Regions from separate parts of the Paenibacillus hubeiensis genome, predicted to be linked through region 1. Evidence: a T-box and tRNA genes for the amino acid it is inferred to sense, from the RefSeq annotation. Region 1 holds a T-box; the other holds one or more tRNA genes.
The links. A T-box is a leader RNA that pairs with one kind of tRNA and senses whether it is charged. The one in region 1 lies ahead of RSX24_RS19680 (valine--tRNA ligase), so its partner is inferred to be a tRNA-Val.
Positions count from the first base shown of each region.

Region 2: it has a tRNA-Val gene. The T-box ahead of RSX24_RS19680 (valine--tRNA ligase) is inferred to sense a tRNA for this amino acid. The anticodon was not compared.

Region 1 covers NZ_JAVYAE020000008.1:21,161-29,176, reverse strand. The annotation lists gene RSX24_RS19685 (LysM peptidoglycan-binding domain-containing protein) at 1-1,189, shown strand, start outside; T-box leader at 1,426-1,710, shown strand; gene RSX24_RS19680 (valine--tRNA ligase) at 1,768-4,434, shown strand; gene RSX24_RS19675 (bifunctional folylpolyglutamate synthase/dihydrofolate synthase) at 4,513-5,889, shown strand; gene murC (UDP-N-acetylmuramate--L-alanine ligase) at 5,895-7,268, shown strand; gene RSX24_RS19665 (SPOR domain-containing protein) at 7,396-8,016, shown strand, end outside.
Region 2 covers NZ_JAVYAE020000009.1:3,379-11,394, forward strand. The annotation lists gene RSX24_RS20760 (aminotransferase class I/II-fold pyridoxal phosphate-dependent enzyme) at 1-1,459, shown strand, start outside; gene RSX24_RS20765 (DUF1292 domain-containing protein) at 1,596-1,913, opposite strand; gene RSX24_RS20770 (stalk domain-containing protein) at 2,011-2,565, opposite strand; gene RSX24_RS20775 (SDR family oxidoreductase) at 2,778-3,518, opposite strand; gene RSX24_RS20780 (TetR/AcrR family transcriptional regulator) at 3,523-4,137, opposite strand; gene RSX24_RS20785 (hypothetical protein) at 4,476-4,676, opposite strand; gene RSX24_RS20790 (hypothetical protein) at 4,895-5,074, opposite strand; gene RSX24_RS20795 (YdhK family protein) at 5,157-5,714, opposite strand; tRNA gene RSX24_RS20800 (tRNA-Val) at 5,940-6,012, opposite strand; gene RSX24_RS20805 (hypothetical protein) at 6,162-6,413, shown strand; gene RSX24_RS20810 (GNAT family N-acetyltransferase) at 6,667-7,110, shown strand; gene RSX24_RS20815 (DUF3892 domain-containing protein) at 7,256-7,492, shown strand; gene RSX24_RS20820 (LexA family transcriptional regulator) at 7,583-7,867, opposite strand; gene RSX24_RS20825 (hypothetical protein) at 7,861-8,016, opposite strand, start outside.

The sequences.
Region 1 (8,016 bases):
GTGGCCGGCAGACGAGTTCACAGTCGTTCATTCGCCGGAGCTGCCGCAGGATGGCTTCGAAACGGAACCGGAGCAACCTGATAGCGAAATAAACGTTCACGCCCAGGAATATCTGCTGCAGCGAAGCGAAGAGGAGAGGCTTATTGGAGCGCCCAAACTGGACGAGGCGGCTAGGGGGCTTCTATACCAGCCTGAAGCGGACAATGCCTTTCGTTTGGACGATTCGTTAGAGCCTGAAACGATCAACGGTCCTGTTTCCGGGCAGGTTCCGGCGGAGCAACCTCAACTCCTTGCGCAGGAGGCAACCGAGCGTGAGCCGGGAGTGGTGGAAGAGGCGGAAGCAAACGAGGCGGCTGAAGCGAACGGAGCAGCCCATCTATCCTTCTTTGGAGCGGCATATTCCGAGCCGATCGATACGGCTTCGGACCCGGACGCTAATACGGATGTCGAAGAAAGAACCGCTGCGGATGCCGCGAAGGTACCGGCTCCACCGGAACCTGAACCAAGCTTGCCTGCATGGCATGCACTTTCGGCATCGTCATTGCCGGAACATGCAAACCAGGAGCGGGAAGCTCAGGAATCTCGTCAATCCCGTGAAGCCTTTGCGAACCCATGGACCCTTGGAGAAACAAGATCCGCTCCAACGCAGGAAGAACAGAAGGAAGAGTCGGCAGGAGGGGAAAACTGGCAGGACGTGTTTGCCGCTTCTGAAGCGGTTGTTCCTGCAAAGGAACGCGAGTCTAATGAGGTGCAGCTGGCTGATCCCCCGGCAGAAACTCCATCGGCGATTCCCGAACCCGTGGCAGAAACGGAAGACAAGCCGGAACTCAAGGTGGCTTTTGGCAGCAAACGGGAGACGCGTCCGCCCCAGGAGGATGGGTTTGGCATTTCATCTTTGATTTCGGGCAAAGGCACGAGAGAGGCAGAGGAGGAGCGCCCCAATGAGGCGGCTGCAGAAACGTCGCGGGAACCGTCTGCTGCTTCGGAAGAGGTGCAGTGGAAAAACCTGTTTTTGGGTTCGCTCGTAGAGCAGACGCCTTTCCGAAAGGTGAAAATGTGCATCGTTCAACGGGAAGAAACGCTGGATACCATCGCCGACCGCTATCAATTGACGACGAGGGAATTGCAGTTGTATAACCGCCTCTCCGAACAGGTCGTCGAAGAGGGTCAGGTCCTTTACATCCCTTGAATGGCAATGCCGTTAAGGGTTTGTTCTGGAATCAAAAACAAGCCTGTTTCACCCGTGATCCGTTTGGATTGCGGGTTTTTGCCATTGGTATGCCGCAAAACGCATGGCAGGGACGTGAATCAGCGGTTGCCAGGTTGACTATCGGGCACGGGCAAGGTATGATGTGTTTAGGTTTTTTCCTAACATCCGCGAATGGCGGGTGTTTGGTTATTTCATTAGCCTCATGGGAATTTTAAGGAAAGACGAAGATCGGGAGTAGTAGACAGTATGACCTTTCAGAGAGCGGGATTGCAGCGCTGAAAAATTCCGCAGGAACCAGCTGATCGAAGTCGCCCGGGAGTTGCCTGTTTGAACGCGGGAGTTCGTGAAGCGGCATGAGCTTCATCCCTGCTTGATAGAATGGGCCGGTAGCAGCCGTTATCTGCTTAAAGTGTCACGCGAAGCCTCAAGGATGCTCTGTCTTGGTCTGTGCTTGCGTGAAACAAAGGTGGTACCGCGAAAGCTAACCTTTCGTCCTTTGAGGGATGAAAGGTTTTTTTGTTTTTTGGCGAAGATGATGAGTAACGGAGGAATGACAAATGACGGAACAAAACAAGTCAGCCGCAACCGAAATGCCGACGACATATGACCCGAAGGCTGCGGAGCAAAAATGGTATCAGACCTGGATCGAGCGAGGATATTTTCAAGCAGGACAGCGCAAAGACGCTGAGCCTTTTACCATCGTAATTCCGCCGCCGAACGTAACCGGCATGCTGCATATCGGGCACGCGCTCGACTTTACGCTGCAGGACATCCTGATCCGTACCAAACGGATGCAAGGTTACGATGCGCTGTGGCTGCCGGGATCGGACCATGCGGGAATCGCGACTCAGACCAAAGTGGAACAAAAGCTTCGGGAAGAAGGACTGACCCGCTACGATCTCGGCCGTGAGAAATTCCTGGATCGCGTTTGGGACTGGAAGGAACAATATGCAACGACGATTCGCGAGCAATGGGGCAAAATGGGCCTGTCGCTGGACTACTCCCGCGAGCGTTTTACACTGGACGAAGGTTTGTCCAAAGCGGTGCGCAAAGTGTTTGTGCAGCTGTACGAGAAAGGTCTGATTTACCGCGGCAAAAAGATCATTAACTGGGATCCGGTGAACCGGACGGCGTTGTCCGACATCGAGGTTGAATATAAAGAGGTTCAGGGCCACCTGTACCATTTGCAATACCCGCTCAAGGACGGAAGCGGCCATATTACCGTGGCAACGACGCGTCCGGAAACGATGCTTGGCGACACGGCCGTAGCCGTGCATCCCAAAGACGAACGTTATGCCGACATGATTGGCAAAACGCTCGTGCTGCCGATCATCGGCCGCGAAATCCCGATTATTGCGGACGAGTACGTCGACAAAGAGTTCGGAAGCGGTGCCGTTAAAATTACGCCTGCGCATGACCCGAACGACTTCGAAGTCGGTTTGCGCCACGATCTGCCGCAAATTATCGTCATGGATGAAACGGGAACGATGAATGCCGAAGCAGGCAAGTATCAAGGCATGGATCGCAGCGACTGCCGCAAACAAATTGTTGCAGACCTGAAAGAGCTGGGCGTGCTGATCAACATTGAGGACCATGTCCATCAGGTTGGCCACAGCGAACGTACGGGGGCCGTAATCGAGCCTTATCTGTCCACGCAGTGGTTCGTTGAAATGAAGCCGCTCGCCGAAAGAGCCATCAAGAAACAGCAAGAAGGCGACGGCGTACGCTTTGTGCCGGAACGTTTCGAGAAAACCTATTTGAACTGGATCGAGAACGTTCGCGATTGGTGTATTTCCCGCCAACTGTGGTGGGGTCACCGGATTCCTGCCTGGTATGACGACGAAACTGGCGAAATTATCGTCTCCGCCGAAGATCCGACAACGCTCCCTGAATATGCGGGCCGCAACCTGAGACAAGACGAGGATGTGCTCGATACGTGGTTCAGCTCCGCGCTGTGGCCGTTCTCCACGCTCGGATGGCCGGAAGATACGGACGACCTGAAACGTTACTACCCGACCAGCGTGCTTGTAACGGGTTATGACATCATTTATTTCTGGGTTGCGCGCATGATTTTCACTGCGCTGGAATTCACGGACGAAATTCCGTTCAAGGACGTACTCATGCACGGATTGGTGCGTGATTCGGAAGGACGCAAAATGTCCAAGTCGCTTGGCAACGGGGTTGATCCGCTCGACGTTATCGAGAAATACGGCGCGGATGCCATGCGTTACATGATCTCGACGAGCAGCACGCCGGGGCAAGATTTGCGTTTCCGCTGGGAACGCGTGGAGCAGGCCCGCAACTTTGCGAACAAAATCTGGAATGCATCCCGCTTTGCCCTGATGAACCTGGAAGGCTTCACTATCGAGGATCGCGACATTTCCGGCGAGCTTGGGACCGCGGATTATTGGATTTTGCACCGTCTGAACGAAACTTCCCGTGACATTACGCGTCTAATCGAAGCGTATGAATTTGGCGAAACCGGTCGTCTCCTCTACAACTTCATCTGGGACGATCTGTGCGACTGGTACATCGAATTTGCAAAATTGTCCTTTTACGGCGAAGATCCTGTGGCGAAAAAGAAAACCCAATCCGTATTGGCTTATGTGCTCGATCAGACCATGCGCCTGATTCATCCGTTCATGCCTTACATCTCCGAAGAGATTTGGCAGCATCTGCCGCATGAAGGCGAGACGATTACGCTGGCTGCTTGGCCGACGTATGACCCGGCCATGGAAAACCCGGAAGCCGTTGCCGAAATGAACCTGCTGATGGATACGATCCGTGCGGTACGGAACATTCGCGCCGAAGTCAACGTGCCGATGAGCAAAAAAGTCGAATTGCTGATCAAAGCCAATAGCGCCGAGGCCAACAGCATCATCGAACGCAACAGCCATTTCATCAAACGTTTCTGCAACACGTCCGAATTCGACAGCGGTCTGAACCTCAGCTCTCCGGACAAAGCGATGACGGCAGTCATCACAGGCGCCGAATTGTATTTGCCGCTGGCGGGACTGATCGATATCGAGCAGGAAGTTGCCCGTTTGGAGAAAGAACTGCAGAATCTGGAAAACGAAGTGTCGCGCGTAGAGAAAAAGCTGGCGAACGAAGGCTTCGTATCCAAGGCTCCTGCCAAGGTTATTGAAGAAGAACGCGCCAAAATGGCCGATTATTCGGACAAACGGGATAAAGTCATTGCCCGGATCAATGAACTGAAGGCGTAAGGCATTTCTGGGTCGGATGGCGGCTGTTCGCCATCCGGCCGATTTTTTCAATTACATTGGGACCGAAGGTGAAATCAGATGACGGAAATCAATGGAGCAGGCGAAAAGGCACCTTTGCAGACATATGTCGAGGCGGTAGACTGGATCAATGGTCTTATTCCTTTTGGCATCAGACCGGGGCTGGAGCGTATCGAAGCGCTGATGGCACGGCTGGGGAATCCGCATCGGCGTCTCAAATTCATTCATGTCGCGGGAACGAACGGAAAAGGTTCGACTTGCGCTTTTTTGACGTCGGTACTTCTTCAGGCAGGGTATGACGTAGGTACGTTCACGTCGCCCTACATCACCAAATTCACGAACCGTTTTCAATACAACGGAGAGGATATCCCTGAGGAGACGCTGCTGAAAATTGCCAATCGGCTGCATCCGCTCGTGCGGGAGATGGCTTCGACTCCGCTCGGTTCTCCAACCATGTTCGAAGTGTCGACGACGCTTGCGCTTCTCTATTATGCGGAGGAGTGCTACCCCGACGTGGTAGTATGGGAGACTGGGCTTGGGGGAAGGATGGACGTAACCAACATCGTTACTCCAGTCGTTTCGGTCATTACCAACATCGGCATGGACCATACGGATGTGCTTGGGGATACGGTCGAGGCCATTGCGTGGGAAAAGGCGGGCATTATCAAGCCGGGGGTACCTGTGGTCACCTGTGCGTCGCAGCCTGAAGCCATCAAGGTCATCACGGATCGGGCCCAAGAACTTCGTTCGACGGCTTATGTGGCAGGGCAGCAGTTTTCTTATCGCAGAGTGGATCGCGACGAAAACAGTCAGACCATTCATTTTGCCGGACCTTTCCGCGAACTGGACATTCGCATTTGCATGAAGGGTACATACCAATGCGACAACGCCGCAGGCGCGCTTATGGCGCTTGAAGTGCTGCGGCAATACATGGCGTTTGTATTGGAAGACAAGGATCTCGTGCAAGGATTTGAACATGCATTTTGGGCGGGGCGCTTCGAAAAAGTGGTTGATGATCCGCGGATCGTTCTGGATGGAGCACATAATCCGGAAGGGGCGGAATCGCTGGCCCAAAGCATTAAGGAGGTCTACCCCCACAAAAGGTTAAATTTGATGATGGGCATGCTGGAGAATAAGCATCATGAAGCATATTTGCAGCATATACTGCCACTAGTGGATACGCTGATCCTGACCGAGCCGGACTTTAGGCGCAAAATGGATGCAGCCAAGCTGCAGGACGTTGTAGCACAGGTGCGTCCCGGTTTCGCGAAGAAGGAACTTGAAATCATCGTCGAGCCCGATTGGGTGAAGGCGCTTGAATTATTGAAATCACGGACGGAAGCGGAAGATCTGGGGGTAGTCTCCGGCACATTGTACTTGATTGCGGATGTGCGGGCAGCCCTTTTGCATCAAACCGATTCTGAAAAAGGTTGGTGAAGGTTTTGTTAAATACATCGGAACACGTTCATTTTATAGGGATTGGCGGTTATGGCATGAGTGCCATTGCCAGAGTTATGCTTGAAATGGGATACACCGTGACCGGATCGGATGTCGCTTCCCAGGAGTTGACCGAGAAGTTGGCAGCCAAAGGGGCGAAAATATACATCGGACATACTGCGGAGCATGTAAACGGGGCCGACTTGGTCGTTTATTCGACGGCAGCTCCGGCGGACAATGTGGAGCGTGTGGCTGCTCAGCAGCTGAACATTCCTATATTGCACCGGGCCCAGATGCTGGCACGGTTACTTAACGAACGCAAGGGCGTGGCGGTTGCGGGAGCACACGGCAAAACGACAACCTCCTCGATGATCGCGCTCGTCATGGATAAATGCGGGACGGATCCGACATACATCATCGGCGGGGAAATCATGAACCTGGGCACCAACGCGAAAGCGGGTCAAGGCGATTGGGTCGTTGCGGAGGCTGACGAGAGCGACGGCTCGTTTTTGCAATACCATCCATGGCTTGGCATCGTAACCAACATCGAAGCCGATCACCTCGAAAATTACAATAGCGACTTTGAAGAGCTCAAAAAGGCATACGTGCAGTTCCTTAGCCAGATTCGTCCGGAAGGCACGGCTATCGTATGCGCCGACGACGAGAACATTCAAAGTATTTTGCCTCAGCTGCAGGCACGCGTTACTACGTACGGCATTGATCGGGATGCGGATTACACTGCAACGGATATCCAATTGGGAGACCGTCAAATCTCCTTTACGATGAACCACCAGGGCAAAACGCTCGGAACCGTTGAACTTTCCGTACCAGGCAAGCACAATGTATACAACGCGATGGCAACGGTCATTACGTGTTTGGAAGCAGGAATTTCATTCGATAAAATCGTCGAAGCCATCATTGAGTTCCATGGAGCCAAACGCAGATTCCAGGTGCTGGGCGAAGCCAACGACATGTTGATTATCGATGATTACGCACATCACCCGACCGAGATCGAGGCCACGATCAGTGCGGCGAAAGCAACGGGAAAACGCATCATCGCGGTGTTCCAGCCGCAGCGGTACACGCGCACGTTTTTCCTGTTGGACGCATTTAGCCGTGCATTTGCCGAAGCCGATGAGGTGTTGATTACCGACATTTATTCTCCGGCAGGGGAAAAACAGATCGAAGGCGTGCATTCTGCCAAATTGGTGGAACTGATCGTGCAGAACAGCAATGCATCGGCTCGTTACTTGCCTGCGAAGGAGGACGTGGTTGCCGATCTGCAGAGCCGTTTGCAGCCGGGTGATCTTGTTCTTACCATGGGCGCAGGCGACATCTGGAAGGTGGGCGACACGCTCGCCAAATTGATCAAAGCATAGAATCGGAACACAAGGGGAAACCCGTCTCCCGTATTAGGGAAGAGACGGGTTTTTCGTTGTTTCAGGAATGAATGGCTGCTCTCCCGCATATAGCTTGTATAAATGGGACAAAGGGAGAGGGTACGGGGTGAACAATGCTAGAATGACGTTTCGCTTCGGGGAGCACGATGCTGTCAAGCCGCAAAACGAAGGGCGGCTCGCGCCTGCAACGCTCCAGGCGGCGAACGAGGAGATAACGCATGCTCCAGCGAGCATAGACAGTGCTCCGCAATGGTCTGCGGAGGAGATACCGGGAGATTGGGGGGAAACGCTGCCGATACTTACCGAGGGTCTCAAACCGGGGGAAAGAATGGACAAGCGTGCTTCTGAACGCGAGTACCCGCAGGCAGGGTATGCCAATGAGCGCCGGGATCTTCCGGAAGCGAGCGAAGCCGTTGATCCATGGAACGAGGAGTACGCAGACCACAACTGGGTAAGCGAGCACAATCACTATTCCTATCAGCGAAACCGGGCCCCGCGGGGGTGGAAAATGATTGGTTCCGTAACGGGAGCAATCGTCACCGGAGCATTGTTCGGCCTCGTCATCCTTTCGTTTTTCAACAAAGACGGGGCAGCTCCGAACGTCGTACCTCAAAAGAATACGGCCAATGTATCGGTCTCGGCAGGGCAGCAGGCCCAGGCCACATTGGCTGGCGGCAATTACTATGCGCTGCAGTACGGCGTTTTCAGTTCCCCGGAGCGTGCTGAA
Region 2 (8,016 bases), on a different contig from region 1:
GCCGCTGTTTACCGCTTTAACCAATCACGCGGCACTCAATCCGGTGCAATTTCATATTCCGGGACATAAAAAAGGATTGGGAACGGATACCGAGTTTCGTGAATTTATCGGCGATAATGCCCTGTCCATCGATTTGATCAATATCGCTCCATTGGATGATCTCCATCAGCCTACAGGCGTCATTCAGGAAGCGCAGATGCTGGCCGCGGATGCCTTCGGAGCCGATTATACCTATTTCAGCGTACAGGGCACAAGCAGTGCCATCATGACCATGATTTTGTCAGTATGCGAACCGGGCGATAAAATTATTGTACCCCGTAACGTGCATAAATCGGTCATGTCAGCCATTATTTTCTCGGGAGCCAAACCGGTATTCGTCTCTCCCGCACAAGACGCAAATCTGGGCATCGACCACGGAGTAACCGTTCGTTCGGTCAGGCGTGCGCTTGAGCGTCATCCAGACGCCAAGGCATTGCTTGTCATTAATCCGACGTATTTCGGCGTATGTACAGATCTGAAGGAGATCGTGGAGCTGGCGCACAGCTACCAGGTTCCTGTGCTTGTCGACGAGGCGCATGGCGTGCTGATTCATTTTCACGAGGACCTGCCGCTTTCTGCGATGGCTGCCGGAGCCGATATGTCCGCAACGAGCGTTCACAAGCTGGGCGGTTCCATGACACAGAGCTCTGTATTGAACCTGAACACCAAAAACGGGTTCGTGAACCCGCAGCGTGTACAGACGATCCTCAGTATGCTGACTTCAACCTCAACATCATATATTTTGCTGGCTTCATTGGACACGTCCAGACGCAATCTGGCACTGAATGGCCACGCTATGGCACAGAAAGCCATCGATCTGGCTGAATTCGCCAGAAGAGCCATCAACGACATCGACGGATTGCACTGTTTCGGCACAGAATTGCTTGGAACGGAAGCAACCTTCAACATGGACCCGACCAAGCTTACGATCCATGTTCGTCATCTGGGCATTACCGGTTATGAGACCGAAAATTGGCTGCGTGAGCATTACAATATCGAAGTCGAGCTTAGCGACATGTACAATATTTTGTGTCTCATCACTCCGGGTGATACGGACGAATCGGTCGACATTTTGCTGAACGCGCTGCAGGATCTGTCCCGTACGTATTACCAGGTCAACCCGGCGCATGAACTGGTCGTCAAAGTACCTGACATCCCGCAATTGATGCTCACTCCGCGTGATGCCTTCTACGGCGACACGGAAGTTATTCCGTTCAAGGAGTCTGCGGGACGCATTATAGCGGAATTTATTTATGTGTATCCTCCGGGCATTCCGATTCTGTTGCCGGGCGAGGTCATCACGCAGGAAAATATCGACTACATTGTCGATCACGTCGAAGTGGGCCTGCCCGTAAAAGGACCTGAGGACCGCAGCGTTACGAATGTTAAGGTGATCGTGGAAGCCGACGCGATTTTCTAATCGATTCTCATGCTTCTCTCACGACAAGACTGCTCAAGACCAGGCCATCAGGCCTGGTCTTTTTCATCTCGCACTTTTGCGCAACACAAAAGGCCCCTTGCAAAAGGGGCCTGTCTGTTCGTCGTTGGAGCCTGACTTATTCCTGTCCTGCAACGAGTTCGTTATAAGCCGCTTCAACACGGCTCCACTCTGCTTCGTCTTCGATATTGTAGAGTACCATTTCCTCGTTTTCTTCTTCCATGCGGAAAATGATACCGTCAGCTTCAGGATTGTTACGTTCCAGCAGGAGCGCATAAACATGGTCTTCCACGTCAAACGTCTCCACCAAAACCATCTCCACGTCGTTTCCGTTCTCGTCTGTCAGCGTCAGAAGAACTTCTTCATGCTCGTGGTCGTGGTCATGATCGTGACCGCAGCCGCAGGCATCGCCGTGTTCATGTGTGTGATCGCTCATTGATATACCTCGCTTCATCGATTGAAATTGTGTAACCTTGCATATCGTAACATGTTCATAGTGCCAGGTCAATTTCGACCGCGGGCGTGATTCGGGTTTATTCGTTTAGTGCGGTAATGACTTTCTCGGCGACCTGCACGTAATTGCTGTTTGCATTTTCCTTAATATGAAAACCGATTGAATATTTGCCTGCGCGGCTGAAATCATACGTGAAATCATACGTGCGGAACCAGAAGTTATCTTTCTGGGTTGTCAGCTCCTGGGACTGAATATCCTTCACCTGCCCGCTCGGGTTCGTAATCGTCAACTTCACGGCAGCCACGTCGGTCGTCAGACTGTCGACTTGTGAGAACACGTTGAACTTCAGCTTGCCCACGTTCACGTTGCCAAATACAGTGTCTCCTTTGAACAGAAAAATATGTACATTGGGCTTAATCACCGTCACCCGCTTGCTACTGTTGTCCCATTTGGCGATGCCGCCCGCTTCCCTCACAGGAACATAGGTGGTTCCATCAATCAAATAACCGCCGTCAGCCGCTTCCTTGCCATTGATGAGTACCCGAATCTTCTCGTTCACGGAATCTGCAAACAGTAGAGATCCGCCAAGCAAGGAAAATATGCTGACACAGAGCAAGACCCTCTTCCACTTCATGCGCCAATTTCCCTCCCCTGCTGCTGCTGTTGTACATTTATACTGCAGATTCGCTCACAAAGTTGCGCCGTTTTTCATTATTTTTCATTTTTTATCCAACATTTTTTCCACTCCATGGATTGAAAAAAAGAGATTTCCTGTGTGTCAGGAAACCTCCATGATCTCGTTGTTGCCAACCCCTTCTCAGCCGAAGCAAATTCACATGCCCATGCTCAAATGAAGCCGCCATTGGCACGGAGCGTTTGCCCGGTAACCCACCGGGATTCAGGCCCGACTAGGAAAGAAACGACGTCGGCAATGTCTTCCGGTTCCCCCAGCCGCCCAAACGCATTCAATTTGCGCATGCCTTCTATCTGCTGCTCCGTTTTTCCCTCAGTAAACAATTCAGTAAGGACCGGACCCGGCGCCACCGCGTTAATCGTGATTTGCCTGGACCCGAATTCCTTCGCCAATTGGCGCGTGAATTGCTCCACGGCTCCTTTCGTGCCAGCATACACGCTGTAAGCCGGAAACATTTGCCCCACTACCGAGGTGGAGAAATTGACGATGCTTCCGCCTTCCGTCATATGTTTCATCGCCTGCTGGCATGCAAAAAACGTCCCCTTCACATTGATCGCAAACTGTTGGTCAAACTCCTGCTCCGTGACATCGGCAAGCGGCGTTGTTTTCATGATGCCTGCATTGTTAACCAGAATGTCCACTTTGCCTAACTGGGCAATCGCCTCTTCAAACAGCCGTTCAACCTCCTCCTTGCGTGCAAGGTTAGCTTGGACAACGGCTGCGCGTACGCCTTTTTGCCGAATGGCCTGTGCCGCCGCCTCAGCCTGGACAACATTGCTTGTATAGTTGATTACGATGTCCGCGCCCTGGTCTGCCAGTTTCTCCGCAATGGCGCGTCCGATGCCGCGTGATGAGCCTGTTACGATCGCTACTTTGCCGCTTAAATGGTTCATAAGTCTACTTCCTCTCCGCTTGTAATTGGATAAGCCCTTTCTCTACCAAGTTCCATACCTGGCCGAATTCCGCTTCGATGGCAGCCTGTTTCCATTCGTAGGCATGTGCCGGGTGATGAAAACGGGCAGTGGATTGCAACACGGCGGCCGCGATATTCCCCGAATCGGCAGCGTCAAAAAGGTGGTTCTTTTCAAGAATTTCCCGGATCTGCGCGATCATGTTCCGCACATGGGCTTGGATAATGTCAGCCGATTGTTCCGTAACTTTGGCGTACAAATCAAACAACTCGGCATCCGTCTCGGCATAATGACGCTTCCGCTGCACCAAGGTTTGAATATAGGCATGAACGTGACGGATACCTTGGCCCGAAAGCTCCCGGTCGTTAACGATCTCATCCAACCGGGCAATGATCTCCTCTTCAAGCCATTTCTCGGTGACGGCCTCAAACAGTTCTTGTTTGCTCGCGTAATGCCTGTATATGGTACCGTGGCTTACGCCAAGACGTTTGGCGACATCCGTCACTGAGGATTTGGCCGCTCCGTAGCGCCTTACCGTATCCTGCGTAGCCTCCATAATCTGCTCTTTGGTCAAAAATTCAGTTGCTTTCTGTTTGGTCATTTGTTTGCAAGATGGCCCCAGCCTTCTTCGCTCACCTCCGTTGCAGATAGAATACCACAGCGAATGACGAATGACAAATTTTATTTTTTGTCACCATCAATCATCAATGATCTCGAAGTTGCACGAAAATGGCAAAGACAGCGCTCTGATCCAAGCATAGGACACAATTTCGATTCAGTTGGAACGGGAATATCCATGCTGAACCCGAGCTGATCGCGAGCCCATAGGCTAAAACGCATACAAAAAGGATCAACCGGAAATTTCCCGACTGATCCATATCATCGTTTCACATCCATTCGGCGCATATTGAACGTATGCTGCGCGTAGATAAATAAGCGTTATGAGGAGATATGACGAGTCAGGATGCAGGGCACGCCTTTGCCAACCGCTCCACCCAGTCTCATTCTGGCAGCATACTCCGTCCCTCGGGCACAAGGGGTTTTACATCGTTCGCATACATCCGAAGTGACCAACTTCATCGATACGCGAACCTTGTCACTCTTTGCTGCCGAAGCCTTTTTGCCTTTTGCTTTTGCCATTCCGATTCCCCCGCTTCCCATATTGCTTGTTGAAGTACAGCATTATATGGAAATTCGCCTAGAGGTGTGCATGCATCAAATGTGATGGCGAGCAGGGCGTCGGTATACGAGTCGATCACAACGCTTAGTATGAGGATTGAACCATGGTTCGACGTTCAGGCGCAAAAAAAGCCTCTGTCCAGAGGCTTCGCAGCAAATGCAGTTTAGTTGTTTAGTGCTTAGAACACATATATAAACAACAGGAAAATGCCCACAAAAATCCCGGCAACAATCAGCCAGTTACTGATTTCTGTCCAAATGCTGGTGCCTCCGGCTAGCAACTTTTGCTCATTCTCCTCGTGACGCTGCTGGTGCGTGTAACTTTCGGAGCCATGGGGTGGCTTACTGAAGTCCATCATATCCATTCTCCTCCTGTTTACTAAGTCGTTTTTGAATCTCTACTAAACACCAGATCACTTCAAATTTGGAATAATTCGAAACTCAATCAACAGCCAGCTCTTGTTCGGTCACCCATTTATGGTTGCGAACCATCTCTCCATCTGTTGTCGACTTGTAATCAACCATATAAACGGTCGTTGGTTCGGCGGTCTCGACCGTCGCTGCGGCCCCCTTCATTCCTGGCATATGGTCGGCTTGGAGAATGACCTCGTCGCCAGGCTTATACGGCTGATCGGCAGAGTCCTTTATTTCTTCGTGTATAACCCATTTATGGTTTTCTACGGGATGGCCACCCGTTGTCGGTTTATACGTAACAGCGTAAGCAGTGGTTTCATATGCACCGACAATCGTAGCTTTAGCCCCCTTCATACCGGGCATGTGATCTGCATTCATCGTTGCCTTGCTCCCGATCGGAAAGGTCGGATGGCTTTTCTCCTTCAGATTCGCGGGCAGCTCGCCCGAGCCGGAATGATGCATCTCCTCCATGTTTCCTTCATGGTTCGAACTGCTAACTGGCTGCGGTTCGTTTTTTCCGCATCCGCTGAACACAATCGTGCTGAGAAGCAATATAGCAAGTCCGATGCTGGCCGTCTTTTTCATGAGTAATCTCCTTTAATGAATAGAGTTGGAATCACTTTTCATAATATACCCATATAGGGTATATTTCAATCATCAAAAAGTCAGCCAAGCGGAGGAAAACGTCGACATGGGGTTTCGGAGCTTTCGTTCGAACTTGTTGATTCGTCCCCCAACTTCATTTATTCATAGCTTATTATCTGGATCGGCAAAAGAAAAGAAGCCTTGCTGCGCAAGGCTTCTTGTGTATGATCTGTAGTGGGCTCGAACCACTGACCCCTACCCTGTCAAGATAGTGCTCTCCCAGCTGAGCTAACAGATCAGATCAAATATTAAATGTTGTATCGATCAAGTATCAGTATCATACCAAGTAAACGCGTACACTGTCAATCCTTTTTTTTAACGTTATATTTTCGCTGATTTTGAGCACACTATGGTAAGATTACCAATTAAGTAATGGAGGTCCAACCTTTGAATAATATGCCGGAATCCAAAACCACTTCCCATCCGATCATTGCCCGTTTGTGCTTCGGTTCAATCTCCCTGCTGATGTGCATTGTTATTACGGGCTGCAGTCTGGAGAAGGATGAACGCACGGTGCAAATCCAGCAGCTGATGCAGCCCAACGAAACGAACGATCTACCTGTGTGGCGGGACGTTTATTCCAAATCCGTTCAGCATGACGTTTACTCCCCGCAAGGACATGTCGAATCTCTGCCTTGAACAGGCAATAATCATGAACGATTCGGAAGGCTTCACTCCTCCTCATCCCATTTTCGAGAATAGGCCTTCTTGGTAACAAAGTACATAAGAACCATCATTCCAAGCGACATCAAAATGGCAATGACCACAACTCCCGCCATACCCCGCCCTCACCACTTTCCCATATATTCCCTCAACTATACAGCATCCGCCGTTTTTTGTATAATTTCAGTCGGATATGTTATGCCAGAATTGAAAGAAAGAAGGAATGGAATTGGCAGCGGAGATTAGCTATGCACAGACAGAGGAACAACTTCAACAAGCGTTGGACATTCGCCATGATGTATTTGTGGTAGAACAACAGGTCCCGGCTGAAATCGAGATCGACGATTATGACGTCATTAGCGCCGACGTGCATCACGCATTGCTTCATGTGGACGGACAAGCCGTTGCGACGGGCCGTTTGGTCTATTATGCTGACGATACGGCCAAAATGCAGCGCATCGCCGTGCTTAAATCCCATCGCTCGTTCGGCTACGGCCGTGTGCTTCTGCTGGCCATGGAAGAGCGGGCGCGTGAGCTGGGCCTTGCTTATTCCGTGCTGGATGCCCAGTGCCAAGCACAAGCTTTTTACGAAAAACTGGGATATGAAGTAATCTCCGCGGAGCCTTTTTACGATGCAGGCATTTTGCACGTGCGGATGAGAAAAAGCCTGTAACAACTTGCTTGCTCCCGCCAGAGGTGCACCATTGCTCCCCATGCAAGCAGATCGCCAATCGCTCTCTTTACGCATATTATTCATGCAATGGGGCCAACCTACCTAAGGAAGTATTCCATTCGCAGCAGACAAGGAGAGTGTACAGATGGATGCAACGAATCGTGAAACGTTCGTGGCCGTGCAGAAAAACGGCGATGGCGACCTGACCGCTTTCCAGACTTCCACCGGGCGCGTGCTGGATTATCAACAAGCATTGGCTGAGGTGAAGTCCGGTGCCATTGCGGGCGTGAACGTCTTTAAAGGCAGGGATGGAGAAATGTACATCCGCGGCGACGCCGATGGCGATCCAACCAACAACCTGGATCAACTTCCCCCATTCTAAAGCCCGGATGCAGTCATGCATTCCACTGGCAAGCACCCTTCCATCCTCTTGGATATTGGATCGGTGCTTGTTTTCTTATGGATAGGACGTTCAGTATTCCATAAAATACTTGACCGCAAGGTCGCCGGCAGGCTCGCTCTTACGTACAGGCTGCGGCGGCTGCTCCCATGCTTGCAATATGCGAATGCCCTCCAACGAGGATTTATCCTCCCACAAAATATGCTGCCTGCGTTCAAGCTCCAGCAAGGACTCGCGAATCAACGCCTTGCTTCTGCCCGTTTTGTTCTCCAGTTCATCCATCCTTGGCATACGGCGCCGCTGTCCAGCGTAATTCACGATAATACGCAATATTTTTCGTTCAAAATCATTCAGCATACTCCCGCCTCCTTGTCCTTACCGGAAATAGGACGCCATGCCAATATGCCTTGCTCCAGAAACGTCCGCGGCGAACCGTCGGCCCCGGAAGATGCTCGGATTTTCCCGCTCTTGACGCTATTGATCCGGATCTCGCGCTGCGTGATGCG